2 regions of the Streptococcus sp. SN3 genome follow, and region 2 is predicted to be linked to the other one. Evidence: riboswitches for the same ligand, from Rfam matches in the RefSeq annotation. Region 2 holds a riboswitch; the other holds the start of a gene.
The links. A riboswitch is a leader RNA that binds a small molecule or an ion and turns the genes downstream of it on or off. The one in region 2 is predicted to bind preQ1.
Positions count from the first base shown of each region.

Region 1: linked by a shared signal. The riboswitch ahead of PCY71_RS14070 (nucleoside hydrolase) and the one ahead of PCY71_RS03100 (QueT transporter family protein) in region 2 are both predicted to bind preQ1.

Region 1 is NZ_JAQFJF010000011.1:22,863-34,358, reverse strand. Features, by position in the region: gene PCY71_RS14115 (M56 family metallopeptidase) at 1-1,140, opposite strand, end outside; gene PCY71_RS14110 (BlaI/MecI/CopY family transcriptional regulator) at 1,156-1,533, opposite strand; gene PCY71_RS14105 (DUF1304 domain-containing protein) at 1,649-2,005, opposite strand; gene PCY71_RS14100 (FAD-containing oxidoreductase) at 2,195-3,511, shown strand; gene PCY71_RS14095 (NAD(P)/FAD-dependent oxidoreductase) at 3,623-4,591, shown strand; gene whiA (DNA-binding protein WhiA) at 4,625-5,536, opposite strand; gene PCY71_RS14085 (YvcK family protein) at 5,533-6,510, opposite strand; gene rapZ (RNase adapter RapZ) at 6,507-7,397, opposite strand; gene PCY71_RS14075 (RidA family protein) at 7,453-7,833, opposite strand; PreQ1 riboswitch class I at 7,966-8,010, shown strand; gene PCY71_RS14070 (nucleoside hydrolase) at 8,131-9,102, shown strand; gene PCY71_RS14065 (ECF transporter S component) at 9,116-9,667, shown strand; gene PCY71_RS14060 (hypothetical protein) at 9,756-9,917, opposite strand; gene obgE (GTPase ObgE) at 9,929-11,239, opposite strand; gene PCY71_RS14050 (DUF4044 domain-containing protein) at 11,290-11,418, opposite strand.
Region 2 is NZ_JAQFJF010000001.1:677,010-688,505, reverse strand. Features, by position in the region: gene PCY71_RS03120 (hypothetical protein) at 1-974, shown strand, start outside; gene PCY71_RS03115 (MarR family winged helix-turn-helix transcriptional regulator) at 1,094-1,543, shown strand; gene PCY71_RS03110 (B3/4 domain-containing protein) at 1,561-2,268, shown strand; gene PCY71_RS03105 (GtrA family protein) at 2,341-2,781, opposite strand; PreQ1 riboswitch class II at 2,810-2,946, shown strand; gene PCY71_RS03100 (QueT transporter family protein) at 2,944-3,459, shown strand; gene ligA (NAD-dependent DNA ligase LigA) at 3,565-5,523, shown strand; gene PCY71_RS03090 (diacylglycerol kinase family lipid kinase) at 5,533-6,483, shown strand; gene pulA (type I pullulanase) at 6,507-8,804, shown strand; gene PCY71_RS03080 (hypothetical protein) at 9,126-9,332, shown strand; gene PCY71_RS03075 (alpha/beta hydrolase) at 9,628-10,479, shown strand; one part of gene PCY71_RS03070 (ISL3 family transposase) at 10,580-11,355, opposite strand; one part of gene PCY71_RS03070 (ISL3 family transposase) at 11,355-11,496, opposite strand, start outside.

The DNA.
Region 1 (11,496 bases), on a different contig from region 2:
TTTCTCACGAGAAATTTGTAAATCTTTAATATCTGTTTCAGAAAGAGACAGCTCTTTTAAGACGGACGCTAGAGCCTGACGCTGACTGAGTCCTTGAGACTGTTTTTGCCCCGTCACAGGCTTGCTTTGTTGGGCAGCTGGACTTTCTAGAGCAAAGACCGAGCTAGTCAGGAGCAAAAGGAGAGGAACGGCTACTACAAAGGCAGCAGACAGAAACCTCTTAGGCAGGCGGTTATCCATGATACCGACAATCCGCCGCTTGAGATTAAACTTGTCAGAGTAAAAGCAGGTCGTCAGGGCAATTGGAGTCTTCTTACTGCGGTCTATCATGGTCAGAATCGTTTCACCGTAGAAAGTCCGATACTCTGTATCTCTACTGCTCAAAACATCGTAGTCACAATACATTTCTCCTGCTTCCTGAGTTTCACGGCAGGCAAAGCGGACAACCGGATTAAACCAGTGCAGACTCTTGGCGAAAATCCCTAAGAGATTAACTAAAACATCGCGGTGCTTATAGTGAGTCAGCTCATGCTTGAAAATCAGCTGCAGCTCTTCTTCTGTGTAGTCCAACTCTGGCAGCACGATTAAAATATCTCTGAAACCTAGCAGCATAGGACTTTGGGACATAGGATAGTGGAGCAGACGAATCAGGCCCTTAACTCCCATCTCCTGCTGAACAGCCCGCAGCTGAGCCATCGCTTCTTCGTCCTGAAACTCCGTGCCCCAGCGCTTCAGCATCTTTCTGAAGCGAATATAAGAATAAGCGTATCTTCCTATGCTAAAGACAAAGCCAATCAGCCAGATGGTAAAGAGAATTTCAAACCAAGGTAGACCCAGAAAAGCCTCCCACAGATTTGTCTGGGTAGCTTTTTCAACTGCTGGAGAAGCGCCCTGAGCTCCACCTGTCTGGGTGGCAGTCACTGCTGTCTGAACTACCGATCCTGTATTCAGCCGAATCAGGCCTGAGCCAAATTGGGGACGGAACGGAAACAGAAAACTCAGCAATATCAGAAACCAAATAAAATACTTCACTCTGACCGAAATCTTAGTCTTAAAGGCCGTAAAAAGCAGACTAAGCAAAAGCACCAAAATGGAAGTTGACAAACTGGTCAGCAGAAAAGAAAGAAGGAATTGTTTCATGCTTATCCCTCCATCCTACTTTCCTTGGTTGAGCAGACTGCGCAGCTCATCCAATTCATTTTCCGAAAAGGAGTTAGAAGAAAAGAGTGTTTTGACAAAACCGCCCATTGAACGGCCGCTGTGACGCTTCAAGAAATCCGAAGCCTCAACTTCCAGATACTCATCTTCTGAGATCAAGGCTGTATACTGCCTTTCACGCCCCTTACGGACACTTTCTAAAAAGCCCTTTTCAGTCAAGCGAGCCAAGACTGTCAGCAAAGTCTGGGGCTTCCAGTGATTGTCTGGTCCCAGCTTTTCCATGATACGGGCAGAGGTCGTCGGGGTAGGCAGCTGCCAAATTACCTTTAAAATAGTAAATTCCCCGTCTGGCAAACGTTTAATAGATCTTTTCATCGTTCCCACGCGCTTTCTAAATTAATGCTATTTCTAATTTTATTCTACACTTGTCTAACAAAAAAGTCAATCATTATATAAAAAAAGAGCGAGAAATCAATTTTCCTCACTCTATTTAGAAAAATAAACTAAGCAGGGTCAGCATCGCCAGCCCTCCTTGCTTAAGCAGGATTTTCGGGTCACTGGTCACTGCACCGTAAGCTGCTACCAAGATGATATAAACCATAAAAATTCCCAGCCAAACCGGACTAGACTGCACAAAGGCCGCAATCAGCACTAAAACAGCTATCAGCCCGTTGTATACTCCTTGATTTTTGAAAAGAGTATTGACTGACTGCTGCTCCAACTCCTCTTGTGACATACCGAAAACCCGAGCTGTCGCTGCAGAAGTCGTCGCGATGGTCTCCAAGTACAGGATGTAGAAAAATTCTAAGGCAACCAAGCTTGCCAAAATCAGTGTAATAATAGACATTTTGCCCTCCTAAAATAAATAATGAAACTTAGTATAACACAGACTGACTGGAACTGCGAAAACATTGCTCAAAAATGGACATTCTGTATAAAAATAAACACTAAAAATACTGAAGAAAAAAAGCGTAGCAGAAATCAGCAATTTCTGACTAGATGTGATACAATCTTTTTTGAAAAATGGAGGTAAATTATGTTAACCTATGATTTAATTGTCATCGGCTTTGGTAAGGCCGGTAAAACATTGGCAGCCAAAATGGCGGCCCAAGGAAAAAAAGTTGCTTTGATTGAGCGAAGCAAGGCTATGTACGGGGGAACCTGCATTAATATCGCCTGCATCCCAACCAAAACCCTGCTTGTCGCTGCTGAAAAAGGCCTGGCTTTCGATCAAGTCATGGCTGAAAAGAACGCTGTAACCAGCCGTCTCAACGGGAAGAACTACGCAGCAATCAGTGGCGCTGGTGTCGACATCATTGATGCGGAAGCTCATTTTCTTTCAAATAAGGTCATCGAAATCACAGCGGGCGATGAAAAAGAGGAACTGACTGCTGAGACTATTGTCATCAATACCGGTGCTGTTTCCAATGTCCTGCCGATTCCAGGACTGACTGAAACCGAACATGTCTATGACTCAACTGGCATCCAAAATCTGAAGGAACTTCCTAAACGCTTGGGAGTTCTGGGTGGCGGTAACATCGGCCTAGAATTTGCTGGACTCTACAACAAATTGGGCAGTCAGGTGACTGTGCTGGATGCTGCTCCTGTCTTTCTCCCTCGAGTAGAGCCTTCTATCGCTGCTCTAGCTAAGCAATACATGAAAGAAGACGGAATCCAACTCTTACAAAATGTACGTACCACACAGGTCAAAAATGATGGTGACGAAGTTGTAGTTGTGACAGAAGATGGAGAATTCCGCTTTGATGCCCTTCTCTATGCTACAGGCCGTAAGCCGAATATTGAACCACTGCAGTTGGAAAATACAGATATCGAGCTAACAGAGCGCGGAGCGATTAAGGTCGATAAGCACTTGGAAACATCTGTACCTGGCGTATTTGCAGCGGGCGATGTCAATGGCGGTCTGCAGTTCACTTATATCTCATTGGATGACTTCCGTATCCTTTATAGCTATCTGGCTGGCGATGGCAGCTACACACTGGAAGACCGTAAGAACGTCCCTACCAGCATGTTCATCACACCACCTTTGGCTCAAATCGGATTGACTGAAAAGGAAGCCAAAGAGCAAGGCCTACCGATTGCAGTTAAGGAGATTCCAGTCGCAGCAATGCCTCGTGGTCATGTCAATGCTGACTTGCGTGGTGCCTTCAAGGCCGTTGTCAACACTGAAACCAAGGAAATTGTCGGGGCAACTATCTTCTCAGCTGGAGCTCAGGAAATTATCAATATCCTGACTGTAGCCATGGATAATAAGATTCCTTACACCTACTTGAGCAAGCAAATCTTCACCCACCCAACGCTGGCTGAAAACCTTAATGATTTATTTGCTATCTAATTTTAAGCCCCTAATGGGGCTTTTAAGATGCCTTTAAAACATTTACTTACATTTCAATCCCTTTTTGTGGTACAATAATGCTAGTTTATTTTAAAAAGATTGAGGAAAATTATGTCTGAACTGTATGATATTACGATTGTCGGCGGCGGTCCAGTTGGCCTATTCGCAGCTTTTTACGCTCATCTGCGCCAAGCCAAGGTTAAAATCATTGATTCCCTGCCTCAACTGGGCGGTCAGCCGGCCATTCTCTATCCAGAGAAGAAGATTCTGGATGTGCCAGGCTTTACCAATCTAAGTGGCGAAGAGTTGACACAGCGTCTGATTGAGCAACTAGAAACATTCCAGACAGAGATTTGCCTCAATGAAACGGTTCTGAATATCGTTAAATCTGGTGATGGCTTCTCTATCACGACTTCTCAAGCCCAGCATCAAACCAAAACCATCATCATCGCCATGGGAGGTGGCGCCTTCAAACCGAGAGCTTTGGAGCTAGACGATGCTGAAGCCTACAGCAACCTCCACTATCACGTTTCAAACATCAGTCAGTACGCAGGCAAAAAGGTTGTTGTTCTGGGCGGCGGTGACTCGGCTGTTGACTGGGCGCTAGCTTTTGAAAAGATTGCAGAAACCAGTCTGGTTCATCGTCGGGACAACTTCCGAGCTTTAGAGCATAGTGTGGAAGAACTCAAGGCTTCTAGTGTTGAGATTAAGACACCATTTATACCGAGCCGATTGGTTGGTGAAAATGGCAAGATAACCCACTTGGAAATCAGCCAAGTCAAAGGAGAGGAAAGTCAGCTTCTGCCTCTGGATCACCTCTTTGTCAACTACGGTTTTAAATCCTCTGTCGGCAATCTCAAAGATTGGGGCTTGGAGCTCAACCGTCACAAAATTTTGGTCAATAGCAAGCAAGAAACTTCCGTGCCAGGTATCTATGCAGCTGGTGACTGCTGCAGCTACGAGGGAAAGATTGACTTGATTGCGACTGGGTTAGGTGAGGCACCTACTGCTGTCAACAATGCCATTAACCATATCTATCCTGAGCAAAAAGTCCAACCCAAACATTCTACAAGCCTATAAAAAAACAGCTGCCGAGCTCAAGCTCAGCAGCTTTTATAATTCATCTGCGATTTTATTGATTTTTCTCAAGCGATGATTGACGCCGCTCTTAGTCAGTGGCCGGCTCAGACTATCAGCCAACTGCTGGATGGAGTAGTCTGGATGCTGGATGCGAAGCTGGGCTACCTCCTGCAGGTCTACAGGTAGACTCTCAATGCCAATATTATCACTGATTTTAGCAATATTGTTGATGGTTTTCATACTGGCTGTGACCGTGCGAGCGATGTTCGCTGTCTCCGCATTATTGGCGCGATTGAGGTCATTGCGCGCTTCCCGCATGAGCTTAAGAGACTCAAACTCAGCCATGGCTTCCATAGCCCCGATGACAATGAGAAAATCCATGATGTCTTCAGCTCTCTGCAGATAAGTGACAGCCCCCTTCTTGCGCTCGATGGTCTTGGCATCAAGCAGAAAACGACGCATCAAGGCAGCCAAGTCCTCAGCATGATCCAGATAAACGGACAGGATTTCCAGCTGGTACTTGCCTGAGTCTGGCTCCCGCATGCTGCCATTTGAGAGAAAGGCTCCCCGTAGGTAGGCTCGACTGGCTTCGTCATCAGTCAAAATAGCCTGGTCAATCCCTGCCTCGATACCAAAAAAGGAGTCAGCCAAGTGCAGGTCAGAAAGGATTTCTTCCACTTTCTGATCTAGAAATACTGTATAAACACGGTTCTTGCGCAAGTTGGTCTTCTGATGGTGGCGGATTTCTGACTTGACCTGATAAAGGTCCGACAGTAACTCATAGAGATGGCGGGCAATCTTGGCATTTTCTGTTGTGACAGACAGGGTCAAACCACTGCTGGCCAAGCCCAAACTGCCAGACATCTTGATCATGGCTGACAGCTCATTTTTATCTCTGTTTGCCAGACTCAGCAATTCTTCTTTTACTTTTACTGTAAAGCTCATTTGCGTACCTGTATAATCTGCATCAATTCGTCAACAACCAACTCACCATCATGGAACGCTCCGCCATTTTCCAAACGCAGAAAATTCGAAGAAATAACTCGCGGAACCTGCTCTTGCAACCCCTGAAAATCATGCTCCACCTGTATCAGATATTCGTCAAACTGGTTACTGTCCATATACTCATGAGGGACAGGTTCGATATTGACCAAGACTGTATCTACAAACTTCCTGCCTAAATGACGGTGCAGGACTTGGACGTGGTCGCTGTCTGAAAAATGCTCTGTTTCGCCGCGTTGGGTCATGATATTGCAGACATAGGCCACTTCTGCCTTGGTGTCTAGAAGAGCTTGGCCAATTTCCTCAATAACGAGATTAGGCAAGATAGAGGTAAATAGTGAACCTGGTCCCAGAACCACCATATCGCTTTCTAAGATGCTCTCGACTACCTTTTTACTGGCAGCAGGCTTCTGGTCATCATAGGTATTGGTCACATAGACCCGCTCAATCATTCCACTCTTGCTGGTCAGATTGCTTTCACCGACAACTTCCGTCCCATCTGCAAACACAGCATGCAGAGTTAAAGGGGTGTCACTAGAAGGGTAGATTTTGCCTGTCGTATGGAAAAACTTGGTTAGAAGCTGCATGGCATTATAAGTTGAGCCCTGCATTTCGGAAATACCGGCAATAATCAGATTGCCCAAGGGATGCCCCGCTAGAACGCCGTCTCCTTCCGCAAAGCGATACTGGAAGACCTTCTCATAAAACTTTGGCATGTCAGACATAGCTACCAAGACATTTCGCAAGTCACCTGGCGGAGTTAGCTGTTGGATGTTTTTTCGCAGCTCACCAGAACTGCCTCCATCATCTGCTACTGTGACAATGGCTGTAATCTCTACATCCTTTTTACGCAGGCTGTCTAAAATAACTGAAATTCCTGTTCCACCGCCAATGACTGTAATTCGTGGCTTTCTCATGAGCGGTTCACCGTTTCTTTCCGACGGTTTTTGTCGCGGTGGCTGGCATTGACCGGCCAATTTTTAGCCAAATCATCTGCTAAGCGCTGAGCAAAGGCTACACTGCGGTGCTGACCACCCGTACAGCCCACAGCGATAGTCAGGATAGACTTTCCTTCCTTCTGATATCCCGGCAAAATAGGCTCAATCAAGCCTAGCAAGTTCTTGTAAAATTCTTCTGACTCGGCATGGTTCATGACATAATCAAAGACATCCTTGTCCAAGCCAGTTTGATTGCGCAGTTCAGGTTTATAGTAGGGATTGGGCAGAAAGCGCACATCAAAGACCAAGTCTGCATCCAAAGGCAGACCGTATTTGAAACCAAAACTCATGACCTCAATGCGGAAACTATGCATGTCAGCCTGATTTGAAAATTGTTCAGAGATGGTCTTTCTGAGTTCCCTTGGCGTCAAATCTGTTGTGTCCACGACATTTTGGCTTAGATTCTTCAGAGGTGCTAAGAGTTCGCGCTCCAATTTAATCCCATCTAAAATCCGTCCATCAGCTGCCAACGGATGGCTGCGACGTGTTTCCTTGTAACGAGCCACTAACTCCTTATCAGCTGCATCTAGGAAAAGAATCTTGAAATCTATATTCTCATTTTGCTCTAATTCATCCAAAACGTTCTGAATTTGCAAAAAGAAGGAACGGCTGCGCATATCTACAACCAGAGCCAATTTATCATTGTCAGTGGTCCCTTCGACCAGCTGCAAGAACTTCGGCACCAGAGTTGGCGGCATATTATCAATGGTAAAATAACCTAAGTCTTCAAAGGACTGGATGGCTACGGTTTTCCCTGCCCCGCTCATTCCAGTCACAATGACAAGCTGAATTTTCTTCTCAGACATAATAATCCTTTCATCAGATAGAATCCGTCAAAGAGTGGTTTTCCCCTGCTCTTTTTTAGAGAATCTCGGCAATAACCTCAATCTCAATCTTCACATCCTTAGGCAGGCGAGCCACTTCGACTGCTGAACGAGCTGGAAATGCTTCTGTAAAGGCTGTTTTGTAAACTTCATTAAAGGCCACAAAATCATTGATATCACTCAAGAAGCAAGTAGCCTTGACCACATGGTCAAAGTCTGTTCCAGCGGCTTCCAAAATGGCTGAAACATTTTTTAGCACCTGCTGGGTCTGCTCTTCAATAGTCGTCCCAACAATTTCTCCAGTTTCAGGAGACAGGGGAATTTGCCCGCTCGCGAACAAAAGATTGCCGACAATTTTTCCTTGAACATAAGGTCCAATCGCTGCTGGTGCTTTATCTGTATGAATCGTTTTTACCATAATTATCACTTCTCCTACTTATTTTTTTCATTATACCATAAAAAGATGGGGGTGACCATGCTAGTCTTACTCCCATTGACTTTTCCCTTATTTTTATTTATGATAAAGAAATAGAGAAATCAAAAACCCGGTTTTGGACTGGTTCGAAAACTTCCCAGAATAAAAAACTAAGTGCCTTTATATTGTATTTAAAATGTCTTGCGCATAGTTTTTTTGCTGTCTCCTCGATTAGGCTGACAGTTAAGAGGTTGGGACCGATTGTCTCAACCTCATTTTTATATAGGCAAAGGAGAACTCATGAAAAGAAAAATCATTATCGACTGTGACCCTGGTATAGATGATAGTCTAGCCCTAATTTATGCCATTCAACATCCCGATTTAGAAGTTGTAGCACTGACCATCGTCGCTGGAAATGTCCCAGTGGACCTTGGTGTTGAAAATGCCTTTAAAATATTAGAAAAACTGAACCGGCTAGATATACCAGTCTATGCAGGGGCAGAAAAACCTCTAGTCCGCGATTTCGTTTCAGCTCAGGATACCCACGGTATGGATGGTTTAGGCGAGAGCGGAATCAATCGAACAAGCAATTGTCAGCCCCAGCCTCAGAAAGCCTCTGAATTTCTGGCTACCTATTTCCAGAAGGCTCAGGACACTTCCCTAATCACCTTGGGACCATTGACTAATCTAGCACTGGCTATAAAGCAAAATCCCCAAATTGGAAAACATATCAAACGCTTTGTCAGCATGGGCGGCAGCTACAAATCTCATGGCAACTGCTCACCTGTAGCCGAGTATAACTACTGGTGTGACCCACACGCCGCTCAATTTGTCTATCAAAAGTTAGGCCGAAAAATCGAGATGGTGGGACTGGATGTCACACGCGCCATCGTCCTCACCCCCAATCTATTAGAGTACATGCGTTTCCTACAGCCAGAAGTAGCTGAGTTTGTCGGCCGTATCACGCGTTTCTACTGGGACTTCCACTGGGAATATGAACACATCATCGGCTGTGTTATCAATGATCCCCTGGCTATTGCTCATTTTCTGCATGAGGACCTTTGTATGGGCTTCGACTCCTATGTTGAAGTCGTAACCGAAGGCATTGCTCTTGGACAGACTGTGGTTGATGCTTATGACTTCTATCATAAACCAGCCAATGCCTATATTGCAACTCAAGTCAGTCCCTCACTCTTCTTCCAAGACTTCTTAGCTATCCTCCTGAATCAGCCTAAGGAAACGATTGCTCAAGACCTATCATCACTTTTATGAGGAAAATTTTATCATGAAAAAATCGACACCCCTTATCCTAAGCTTCTTGTCTATCTGTATCGCTCTTAACTACGTGGGAGCTAATATTGCACTTTTTCTGAAATTACCTATCTATCTAGATACCTTTGGAACGATTCTAGCTAGCTTAACCTTAGGGCCTCTTGCTGGGGCTGGCGTTGCCTTTCTCAGCGCCCTCATTGGCTGGATGACAACCGATATCTTTTCTCTCTACTACTCGCCAGCCGCTATCATCATTGCTCTTTCAGCAGCTTGGTTTTTTAAAGAAAAAGGAAGCTTAAAGCTCAGTCTTCTCTGGAAAACCCTATTGGTAGCCCTTCCAGGTACCCTAGTAGCCTCTGCAATCACTGTCCTGCTCTTCGGAGGCATAACATCCAGCGGATCCAGCCTCATAGTCCAAGCCCTGCGGGGAATGGGAGTCAACCCCGTCCTTAGTATCGTCCTCGTCCAAATACTGACTGATTATGCAGACAAGCTTATCGTTCTAGGTGTCTGCCTAGCTACTCTCCCTCGAATAAAAGCAGTCAGTCCTAAAATCTTTGCTTAAAACAAAGATTAATTACCTTAACGAATACATCTTTAGCGCAAAAAAAAGCAGCTGAGTAGGATTATTTCCTGCTCAGCTGCTTTTTATCTTATTCCTCCTCTGCTTTCGCTAATGCTTCTCTTTCCAGACGTAGCTTGCGCTTAGGGTTGAGTTTATTAAAGAGCTCTTCTAGCTTTTCTGCATTCCAGACGTCGGCTGCAGAGACAAAGTTTCCATTTTCATCGCGAAAGGATATTGGTTTATCACCCATTGCAAGCCTCCTTAGTCAACGAATTCAAACTCAAACTTGCCGATGCGAACCAGATCGCCATCCTTGGCTCCGCGAGCCCGAAGGGCTTCATCAACTCCCATACCACGCAGCTGACGGGCAAATTTCATGACTGCTTCGTCTCGATCGAAGTTGGTCATATTAAAGAGTTTCTCAAGCTTATCACCCGACAGCACCCAAGTCGCATCATCATCACGAGAAATTTCAAAGGCTGGTGCTTCTTCGTCAAAGCCATAGTAAGCTTCTTCTTCCATTTCAGACTCATCATAGAGCAAGAACTCTGGTGTCTTATCCAGTAATTCTGCGGTCGCATCCAAGAGGGTCGCAAGTCCCTGCTTGGTCAAGCTGGAAATCGGGAAGATTTGTGGCAGCTCCGCAAATTCATCATAATTAGCCGCTAATTTCTCTTTGAATACCTTGAGATTTTCAGCACTATCTGGCATATCCATCTTGTTAGCAACAATAATCTGCGGACGCTCCATGAGACGAAGGTTGTAGGATTCCAACTCTTTATTAATGGCTAGATAGTCCTCATAAGGGTCGCGCCCCTCACTAGCTGACATATCGATGACATGTAGGATAACCCGTGTCCGCTCAATATGACGGAGAAACTGGGTTCCCAGTCCTACACCTTGACTGGCCCCTTCAATCAAACCTGGTAGATCTGCTACTGCAAAGGACTCTCCAGAGTGAGTGCGAACCATGCCTAGATTAGGCACGATGGTCGTAAAATGGTAAGCACCAATCTTAGGTTTAGCCGCTGTAATGACGCTGAGCAGAGTGGATTTTCCGACAGAAGGGAAGCCGACCAGACCAACGTCTGCTAGTACCTTGAGCTCCAGCAGAAGCTCCCGTTCTTGACCTGGTTCTCCATTCTCAGAAATCTCCGGAGCAGGATTTTTAGGCGTCGCAAAGCGGATATTTCCACGACCGCCTCGGCCACCACGCGCTACAATAAATTCTTGGCCATTTTCTACCAAGTCCGTCAGCACCTTTCCCGTCTCCGCATCACGAACTGTCGTCCCCTGCGGCACTCGAACAATCAAGTCCTCTGCCCCTCGGCCATGCATTCCCTTGGTCATGCCCTTTTCACCAGACTGAGCCTTGAAGTGCCGATTGTAGCGAAAGTCCATCAGGGTACGCAGGCCCTCGTCTACGACAAAAACAACATTTCCGCCACGACCGCCATCACCGCCCCAAGGACCGCCATTAGGAACATATTTTTCACGGCGAAAAGCCACCATGCCATCGCCACCATTGCCAGCCTTAACTTGAATCTTGGCCGTATCTAAAAACATACTCATTTTTTCTATTCTCTTTTTCTAGTCTAAAAAAACGCCCTGAAGCGTTTGGATTAAAAGATTGCACTGAGAGCGGAAGCAAAGATAGCTCCAACTGTCACGATGAGCATGATAATCACGACCAGCATCGTCAATTTTTCAAATCCTGTTTTTTTGCGTTGTCCGTTATCTCCAAAAGCCACGATAACACCTCTATCCTTTAAAAATTACTAGGTCTATTCTAACATGATTGCTCCGTTTTTTCAAATGGAAAAGTATGT
Region 2 (11,496 bases):
TAGTCTTGATTCTAGGATTTGTAGGCTATTATATCTGGGATAATTGTCAAAAGGTACAGTTTCAAGAAAATTATGGTCAATACACCTACTATGTGCCTGAGTATAGACCGAATTATAAATTTTTTGAAGGGGAAAAAGCCATCTTTTATAATTGGGAAGTTGTAAAGTCTGAGGAACAAAGGGAAATGACTGCAGTCGAGTCAGAAGCTGTTCCTAATTATGATAGTATAATGACATTTGGTCATGGTTATTTTGTGAATAGTTATATGAAGTTGAAGAATAATCCAAAACAAAGTTTATATGATTTTAATCGGAATATACCAGAAAAAGGAGAATATTGGAGGTTAGCTGTTTATAAGCTGGTGGGAGAAAAACTAGAAAGAAAAGAATTTGATGTTTTTAAGATGGTGCGTTCTTTTGATGATAATCTTGTTCCTTCTGAAATAGAATCAACCGGAATTTGGATAGATATTTCTCATCAAAAGAAGTATGTTCGAATCCTCCTCCATCCTAAACATTCTAAAAAAGATGAAGATTATAAGGTTCACTTTATTGATTTGGACGAAGGTAAGATTTTACCAGCTAATGAGGTGAAAACGGAAGGTGTATCTAACCAAAACAATTTTGTTTCTTATACGAGTTTTCATGATAATCTAATTAAAAAGGGGGTAATTGTGTCCTATATTGATGCCGGTCTGAGTGAGGACTACCCTCCAGAAAACCTCAAAAAAACAGTTCTTGCTAAAAACTATCCAGATTTATATAAAATCATTCAAGGATATGGTGGACAGGTTACATTCCTAAATGAAACAACAGATGTAGCGTTAGTTAAAAAAGTTGCTGAACTCTTCTTTCCGCCAGGGACTAATGTATTTGAGAACGTGACTATCCCAGCTAAATATTCAGTAGATGGGCAGGAACATGTCATTAATTCAGCGGAAGAATTACAAAAATACTATAAGGAAGAAAACTAGAAAAAGATATTTTTGTCAAATTTAAAGAGGTTTATCCTCTTTTTTCTTTTTAGTTGATTTTATTGCATTTGCAATAAAATATGATATAATAGATTCAAATAAAAATTAAAGGAGGGAATATGTCAGTATTGCGGGAAATTGGGATTATTGCCCGAGCTTTGGATTCTATTGCTAATATTGAGTTCCGTGATATAGAGCTGGCACGGGGACAATATCTTTATCTGGTGCGAATCGCGGAGAATCCGGGAATCATCCAAGAGGAGCTGTCGGAGCTGCTCAAGGTGGATCGCTCAACGGTTGCTCGTTCTGTTAAGAAGCTAGAGGCCAAGGGCTTGGTTCAGCAGAAGGCAGCCAAGGACAACAAGAAGAACAAGGAATGGTTTGTGACGGAAAAAGGGGAAAAACTTTATCCTTTTATCCTAGCGGAGAACGACTACTCTGAGGAGACATCCCTGCGGGGCTTTTCTCAGGCGGAAGTTCAAGCCTTGGAGAAAATGCTGGTACGAGTGCGTGAAAACATCACAGGTGACTGGGAAGCAGTCAAAAAAGGACAAAAAAGAAACTATTAAGATTGAAGAGGTACATCATGAAAGTTACAGTTGAACATGAATTTTGGCGAGTATTTCCGGAAGCTCAGATTAGTGTTTTAGTGGTCAAGGGGCTGGATAATAGTGTGGATGAAAGTAAGGACCCATATTTCAAATCCCTGCTGGATAAGGGAGCGAAGCGAGCTGATGACTTTATCCCAGACGAGAACTTCACTCAAAATGAAGTCATTCAGGAGTGGCGGCAGGCCTTCAGCCAATTCAAGACCAAGAAAGGAGCGCGTTCCTCTATCGAAGCTCTGCTCAAGCGGGTCAGTCAGGGGCGTGAATTTCATCCAATCAATCCTTTGGTCGATATCTACAACAGTGTCTCGCTGTCTTATGCGGTTCCATGTGGCGGTGAGGATTTGGATAAGATTGTCGGAGGTCTTTATTTAGGTAAAGCCAAGGGTGGGGAATCCTTTTTCCCGCTGGGTGCTGAGAGTGACGCACCGGCACTTCCAGAAGAAATCATCTACTATGATGAAGAAGGGGCTGTCTGCCGTTGCCTTAACTGGCGAGAAGCCCAGCGAACTATGCTGACCGAGGAGACCAAGAATGCCATCTTGGTTATCGAGTCCATCAACGAAGAGCAGGCCGTGCGTGCTCAAGCAGCTATGATAGAGCTTCAGACTCTGATTGAGGACTATTTTGGTGTCAAAGGTGAAATCACCCATCTGACGCTTGATAATCCAAGCTTGGAAATTTAGGAATAAAAAAATCTGGATCAGAATTATCTGGTCCAGATTTGCTTTTATAGGGTGAAATAGACTGATTTGTTGTTATTTCTCCTTGTTTTTAAAGACAAAAATCTTACTAAAGACATAGTTGAGAACGATGATCAGTACTTGAGCAATGAAAGTTTCGATGGTATTGACCATTTTGATATTGTTATTGACAAACTGGCCTATGATCTGCGGGAAGCTAGTGACAAAGATAAAAGTCAATAGTAAATTTAAGCCCATAGTAGCCAAACGTGCAGTGAAAAATTTGATAAGTCTAGAAGGCCAGCCACTCCTTGCTTGCTTGAAAACGATAGTATCGTTGGTTACAAAGGCAAAAAGAATGCCAAGAATATCACCTATTATCGTAGCCAGTAGTTCATTTCCCGTCAATTCATAGCAGAGCATCCGACTGACAACGGATACGACAGTTGTTGCCACACCAAAGAAAAGATAGGACAGAACCTCATTGTCAAAGAATTTTTTGATTAAAGTTTTCATAAAGATAGTCTATCATATTTCTAGGATTTATGCTATACTAGTTGGGTTGCCAAATCTGTGGGGGAATCAACGAATGATGCTCCTCTTATGTGACGCAACCCTTGGCGCTTAGCTTCTTTCGCCAAGCATATTACACGCGGTAAAGCCGCTAAAGGAGAAAACATGAAACAAGAAAAACTGACAGTTCGTGATTTGGCTCAGATTGCCATTGTTGCTGCTATTTATGTAGCTCTTACGATTACGCCCCCTTTAAATGCTATAAGCTATGGTGCTTACCAGTTCAGAATTTCTGAAATGATGAACTTTATGGCCTTTTATAATCGGAAATATATCATGGGTGTGACCATTGGCTGTATGATTGCCAATCTCTATAGTTTTGGAATCGTTGATGTCTTTGTCGGTGGTGGGTCCACCTTGGTCTTCCTGTCACTGGGTGTCTATCTTTTCAGTCGCTATAAGAATCAATATCTGATTAAAGGCTTGATTCGTTTGGATCATTTCTATTTTGCAGTATTCTTTTCTATCTCAATGGTGACCATTGCTGCAGAATTGCACTTCTTGCAAGGCCTGCCATTCTTCCTGACTTGGTTTACAACGGCCATTGGAGAATTTGCCTCTTTGATTGCTGGAGCTATCCTTATTAACCAGATCGCAAAAAGTATTGATTTGACAAAATAAGACAGCAGAGAGCGGAATTTCCGCTCTTTTTATATCCTCTTGTTTTTTAGGAAGAATTCGGAACAAATAGAGGAAGATTTTGTGTATTTGTGATAAAATAGAAGTATGAAAGAAAGAATGTCAGAATTAGTAGAATTGCTCAACCGATATGCCCATGAGTATTATACGGCAGACAGGCCAAGTGTATCGGATAGCGAGTATGACAGACTCTATCGTGAGTTAGTGGAGTTAGAAGAAAAGTACTCAACCGATATCCTGCCTGACAGTCCGACACATCGGGTGGGAGGGAAGATTTTAGAAGGATTTGAAAAATATCCACACCAGTATCCTCTCTTTAGTTTGCAGGATGCTTTTTCACGTGAAGAATTACTAGCCTTTGACCAGCGGGTTCGCAAGGAATTTCCACAAGTTTCTTATCTTTGTGAACTCAAGATTGATGGGCTCTCTATTTCCCTGACCTATGAAAATGGAATCTTGGTAGCAGGAGCGACTCGGGGGGATGGTTCTGTTGGTGAAAACATTACTGAAAATCTCAAGCGAGTCAAGGATATTCCACTGACTTTGAAAGAACCGCTGGACATTACGGTTCGCGGAGAGTGCTATATGCCCAAGGCATCCTTTGATGCGGTCAATCAGCTGCGACAGGAAAATGGTGAGCCTGAGTTTGCCAATCCACGTAATGCAGCAGCGGGAACCTTGCGCCAGCTGGACACAGCAGTTGTGGCTAAGCGCAATCTAGCGACTTTCCTATACCAAGAAGCCAGTCCTACTCAGGTTGGCAGCCAAGAAGAGGTCTTAAACAAGCTGGCAGATTTGGACTTCTCAGTCAATCCTACTCATATTCTGGCGGACTCTATTGAATCAGTTTGGGAGTTTATCGAAAAGATCGCTGAGGAGCGGGATAGCCTGCCTTATGAAATTGACGGTATTGTCATCAAGGTTAATGACTTGGCGGTGCAAGAGGAGCTTGGCTTTACTGTCAAGGCACCTAAGTGGGCTATCGCCTATAAGTTTCCGGCTGAGGAAAAGGAAGCCCAGCTTCTGTCTGTTGACTGGACAGTGGGGCGGACGGGAGTGGTGACTCCGACAGCCAATCTGACGCCAGTGCAGCTAGCGGGAACGACTGTCAGCCGAGCAACCTTGCACAATGTGGACTATATTGCAGAGAAGGATATTCGTCAGAAAGACACCGTTATCGTCTATAAGGCGGGGGATATTATTCCTGCTGTCTTGCGAGTGGTTGAGTCCAAGCGGGTGTCAGAAGAGACTTTGGAAGTGCCAAGCCATTGTCCAAGCTGCGAGAGTGAGCTAGTGCACTTTGAAGACGAAGTGGCTCTGCGCTGCATTAACCCGCTCTGTCCAGCCCAGATCAAGGAGGGCTTGATTCACTTTGCTAGCCGGGATGCCATGAACATTACCGGTCTTGGTCCAGCAGTGGTAGAGAAGCTCTTTGCTCAAAATCTAGTCAAGGATGTGGCTGGAATCTATCGGCTAACGATAGAAAATTTACTAGAACTAGAGAACTTTAAGGAAAAATCAGCAAATAAGTTGTATACTGCTATTCAAGCTTCCAAGAAAAACTCAGCTGAACGCCTCTTGTTTGGCTTGGGGATTCGCCATGTGGGAAGCAAGGCCAGTCGGATTTTGCTGGAGAAATTCCATGATATTCCTAGGTTGTCTCAGGCCAGCCAAGAAGAGATTGCGGCTATCGACAGTCTTGGGACGGTGATTGCCCAAAGCCTGCATACCTATTTTGAGCAGGAAGGCTCTCAGATTCTTTTGGCGGAACTGCAGGAAGCAGGTGTGAATCTGGACTATCTGGGACAAAAGGCAGCGGCTGATGCAGCCCTATCAGGTATGACGGTTGTTTTGACTGGTAAATTACAAAAATTGACACGCAATCAAGCTAAAGAAAAATTGCAGAGTCTAGGTGCTAATGTTTCTGGATCTGTTTCTAAAAAAACGGATCTGATAGTAGCTGGCCAAGATGCTGGCAGCAAGCTTGCCAAGGCTCAGGAGTTGGGAATTGAAATTCGGGATGAAGATTGGCTTGATAGCTTATGAGGCTGAAGTATGAAGGAAAAGATTAAACGAGCACGATTGATTTATAACCCGACTTCGGGACAGGAAATTATTAAGAAAAATATTGCGGAAGTGCTGGATGTTTTGGAGGATGTGGGCTATGAAACCAGCGCCTACCAAACCACTCCGGCCCCCCTTTCTGCTCAAAAAGAAGCTGAAAGAGCAGCAAAAGCAGGATTTGATTTGATTATTGCGGCAGGCGGCGACGGTACCATCAATGAGGTAGTTAATGGTGTGGCGAATCTGGATGAACGGCCTAAACTGGCCTTTATTCCAACTGGCACAACCAACGATTATGCGCGTGCTCTCAAGATTCCCATGGGAGACCCAGTAGCGGCGGCTCGCATTATCGAAAAGAATCAGACCATTAAGATGGATATTGGCCGGGCCTATGGTAACAAGTATTTTATCAATATTGCAGCGGCTGGAACCTTGACAGAGCTGACTTATAGCGTACCTAGCGAGGTCAAATCTCGCCTAGGCTACTTTGCTTATGTCGCAGAAGGAGCCAAAAAACTCCCTCGCTCTAAGTTCCGCAAGGTCCGTATCAAGCACGACCACGGTGTCTTTGAAGGGAAGATTTCGCTTATGTTTGCGGCTTTGACCAATTCTATCGGTGGTTTTGAAAAGCTAGCGCCAGACACTAAATTAGACGATGGAAATTTTACCTTGATTTTGGTCAAGACAGCCAATCTCTTTGACATGCTGAGTCTGATGATGCAGGCTATCAATGGCGGTCAGCACGTTGGCGATATCAATGTAGAATACCTCAAAACAAGCAAGCTGCAGCTGGAAGTTTTAGATAAAAAAGGTCCATTTATGCTAAATTTGGATGGAGAATACGGCGGCGATACGCCTGTTGAACTGGAAGTGCTGCACGGTCATTTGGAATTTTTTGCCAATATTGATGAAATCAGTCAGACAGCCCTTTCAATAGAATAATTTTAGATAAGAGATGAAAGAACATGCTAGACTATAAAGTCTTAGTCCATTATCACAATCCGACTGGGGATTATTTCTCCTATGATATGTGGCAGTGGCAAATAAACCAATGGGGAAAGGAAGTAGCTTTTTCCAAACTTGATTATTTTGGTATTCAGGGGGAATTATCATTTCAAACCTGGGAGCCCTTAGATCATGCTCATGTGATAATCAAACGTTCAGACTGGTCTAGCCAGTCCTGTGACTATCATATTGATCTGTTACCTCCTCATCTGGTTACGGAAATTTGGCTGATTGAGGGAGATACGCAGGTTTATTATTCCCTGCAGGCTGCAACGACAAGTCACCAGTATTCACGCCGGCGTCCGCATAACTTTGATATGGCCTTGAGAACAGACTACTTTGATGAATGCTGGGGCTATCAAGGCTGGTTGGGACACCGTCAGACGGACGGCGCACACACTTTCAAAGTTTGGGCACCGACAGCTAGGAAGGTAGAACTAGTAGTCTATGAATCGGCTGACAATCAAGCTCCTGTTTATAAAATTTTCCCAATGAAAAAAGGAGACCGATATTCTCACGACCATAAGGAAAACACCATCGGTGTCTGGTCAGTTGAAATAGCAGAAGACTTGACCGGCAAAACTTATCACTACCATGTTAGCTTTGAATACCGAAATTTTTATACTCGAGATCCTTATACCATTGCGACCAGTCCAGATGGCAAACGCTCAGCGATTCTTGGAGCGGATGAGACAGAGGTAGCTGGTTTTCAGGTCCGACAAGGCAAAGAAGCTTTCTGGCGCTTGGATAATCCAAATCAAGCAGTGATTTATGAGATGCACATTCGGGATTTGACCAAGTCGGAAACTTCTGGCGTGGATAGTCAGATGCGCGGGACCTTCTTGGGAGCCTGTCAAAAAGGCACTACCAATCATCAAGGGCAAAAGACAGGCTTTGACTATATCAGTGATTTAGGCGTTAATGTCGTCCAGCTTCAGCCTGTGTCTGATCGTCAAAAGGACTATGATGAAAATGGAGAGCTAATCTACAACTGGGGCTATGACCCACAGAACTATCATGCTCCGGAGACTAGCTTTTCGAGCAATCCTGCTGACCCAGCGCAGGCCATCCGTGATTTGAAAACGATGATTCAGGCCTACCATGATGCGGGGATTTCTGTGACACTGGATGTTGTCTACAATCACATCTACTCGACCTATGATTCTGCTTTTCAGGCTACAGTACCGGATTATTACTATCGGATGAATCCTAACGGCTCTTTCCAAAATGGAACTGGAGTGGGGAGTGAGACGGCCAGCGAGCACGAAATGTTTCGCAAGTTTATGATTGACTCTCTGCTTTACTGGGTGAAGGAGTTTAATGTAGATGGCTTCCGCTTCGACCTGATGGGAATTCATGACGTAGAAACGATGAATGCTATCCGCCAAGCCATGGATGAGGTGGACCCGCGAATCCTGCTCTATGGAGAAGGCTGGGATATGGGGACGGGCCTGAGACCAGAAGACAAGGCTAAGAAGGACAATGCTTATCAGTTACCGCGAATTGGATTTTTCAATGATACAGAGCGGGATGCGGTCAAAGGAGCCGAGGTTTACGGCGGCATCAAGGCTGGCTTTGTCAGTGGTCAGGCGACGGAGGATATTGTCGCTAAGTCTATCCTTGGCAGCAGTGAGCTAGGCAGCTATCTCAGTCCTGATCAAGTTCTTAACTACGTGGAGGCTCACGACAATTTCAATTTACATGATTTGCTTGCGGAGCTGCATCCCGACGATGATGTTCTGACTCGCACCAAGCGGATTGAGCTGGCAACTGCCATGAACCTGCTCATGCAGGGTATGGCTTTCATGGAGGTCGGACAGGAATTTTCTCGTACTAAGCTTGTAGCTACGGGGGAAGACGACCAAGTCCTGCATAGCGATCGCGAAAGGGCTATGAACAGCTACAATGCGCCAGATCCAGTCAATCAGGTGAATTGGGATATTTTGCAGGACCATCAAGAGAGTATTGATTTTATCAAGAACATCATTCGCCTCAAGACAAGCTGCAAAGCCTTTTCTTATCAGACCTATGAAGATATTTATAAGCATGTCTTTGTCCAATCAGCAGAGCAGGGCAGTGGCTTGATTATCTTTGAAATCAAGGATGACAAGCACTATCAAGTCATTTTTAATGCCAGCGGCCTGCCTTACTATCTGCCGAATGCAGATAAGCTGCGCCTCGTAGTTGGCAATAGCCGTCATAAGAAGCCTTTCTATGTTGAAAATCTGACGGTTTCTGTTTTTGAAGTTATTCAATAAGTTATTAGCTACATGAAAAGCGGCTCTTTGTCAACTGTAGTGGGTTGATGAAAAGTTATAATCTGGAGAGGACTAAATCAGTCCTCTCCTTTTTGATATTCAAAGCGATGAGGATTCTAGTTTTAAAGTTTTCAAAGTTCCGAAATCCGAAAGCATTTCGCTCATTCCTACAGTGGTTTTACCCACTACAGAAATTATAGAGCTACTTTTTCTACCACTTACTTAGGAAATCTTACCACTTACCGAAAAGGGGTAGATTTGCTATTGTCCATTTGTTAGGATAAGGGTGCAAAGGGGAAAATACATCTTAAGGAGGATATCATGAAACCATCATTTTTGAAAAGCGCTGTGGCGCTGGTAACATGTGGCTTGGTGGCTTTTGGAGCAGCGCAAGTTCGAGCTGACCAGCAAAAATTGCCGTCGGGCACGCCTTATGACCAAATCGGTCAGAAAATTGAAAATTTCCACAAGGAACACGAAAAAACAGTCAGTCTGCTCCCTTTGCTTGGTCGCTCTGGCAACACCTGACTTGTGAGCTTATTTTGTCTACCATGCTGCTACTTTTCTTCTTTATCCAAAGCGTCTTAAAACTTAGTAGCTCACAAAGCGACCGTGTTTGGTTTTCTATGGGCTTTGCGGCAATAGGTGCTAGCCTTCTGATTAGCTTGATTGCCCCATTTTTCATGCGCTCCAAATTCCAAGTGAGCAAGAGTAAAAAGGTCTTGACCTACTTAACCAGCAGCGCTTCGCTTATTACAATACTCAATCTCCTCTACTGGTCTCTTTATCAGTGGTGGACGCTCTATTAAAAGAAAGGAAAACGATGACTCATTCTCAAAAAATCGAAACGATGATCCGAAATGGCTCCGACCAGCTCTACACCATCTGCTACCCCAATCCTGACAAGGAAACGATTATCCTGCTGCACGGTGGACCGGGAACGCCTGATGACTTCAAGCTCTTTATCCCTAAGCTCGAAAAAGATTATCAACTGATTGTCTTTCACCAGCGGGGAACGAGGAAATCGCCCTGTCCGAGTGGCGACTACAGCATGGAGGCCTACATTGCAGACATCAACACAATCGCCGACCACTTCAATGTAGATAAATTTCACCTTTTGGGGCATTCCTGGGGTGGATTGTACGCGCAAATCTACGCCAGCAAAATCCCTGAGCGGCTCCTTAGTCTCTTTCTTTCCTCGCCGGGAACAGGCACGGGCAAGCAGTGGAAACAAATGGAAAAGGAAATGATGAATTACAATAAAAATCACTGCACGACTATCGAATGGCTGAAAATGGGAATCTATTCTCTGCTGGGAGGTCTTGGCAGTTCCAAGGCTTCGCAGGCTCTCTATCGTCAGGTTGCTCGCAATTACAATGCCGACTATCCAGCCTTTCATGATGTGAAACTAGACATGAGCAATGTTTCAGTCCAAGCAGGCAATCAGACAAGAAAGGAAATTATGGCCTATCCTCTCTTGCCCCGACTAGAAGATCCTGCTTTTCCTATTACCGTGACTTTCGGTGACAATGATATTTTTGGTGCTAGCATGCACTTTGTCATCAGCCGCTATCCCAGCGCTCAGGTGTTCACCATTAAAAACAGCGGCCACTTCCCATTTCTCCACAATCCAGAAGACTACTTTGCTATCTTGCACCAGCATTTTCAAACTTAGCATGAACCTCTAAAGTTTTCCAACTTTAGAGGTTTTCACTTATCTGCAACTTATCCCTCTTTTTCGGGCTCTTTGTCAACTGTAGTGGGTTAATGAAAAGTTATAATCTGGAGAGGACTAAATCAGTCCTCTCCTTTTTGATGTTCAAAGCGATGAGGATTCTAGTTTTAAAATTGTCAAAGTTCCGAAAGCCGAAAGCGTTTCGCTTGATGACTTTGATGAGGTTGATGAGGTTGTTAGTAGCTTCTAGTTTTGCGTTTGAGTAGGGCAGTTCCAGTGCGTTCAGGATCTTATCCTTGTTTTTCAAGAAAGTCTTAAAAACAGTTTGAAAAATAGGATTTACATAAGAAATGGTATCTTCAATGAGTCCAAAGAAATGCTCAGTTTTTTTCTCTTGAAAATGAAAAAGCAGGAGTTGGTAGAGTTTATAGTGTTCTTGGAGTTCTTGGGAGCAATAGAGAAGCTTTTCTAGAATCTCTCTATTGGTCAAGTGCATGCGAAAAGTCGGGCGATAAAATCGTTTATGGCTTAGTTTACGGCTATCCTGTTGAATGAGTTTCCAGTAGCGTTTGATGGCCTTATATTCGTGTGATTTCCTATCAAACGGATTCATGATTTGGATGCGAAGGCGGTTCATAGCTCGACTTAGATGTTGTACAATGCGAAAACGATCCAGAACGATTTTAGTGTTTGGAAATAGTTTTCTGGCAATATCGTAGTAGGGACTAAACATGTCCATGGTAATGATTTTGACTTGGTTTCGGACCTGTCTGGAATAGCGCAGAAAGTGATTGCGAATCGTTGCTTGAGTCCGTCCGTCTAAGATAGCTATAATCCTTCTTGAATCAAAATCCTGTGCAATGAAGCTCATCTCTATCTGCCGATTGAAACAGTCACTTCCCTGACTGTTTCCACATCCCAGCTCATGTATTCTGGAAGGCAGTTAAGGTCAGTCTTGAACTTGAATTCTTTCAATTTACGAATGACGGTGGAAGTAGAGACAGCTAAGCTTTCAGC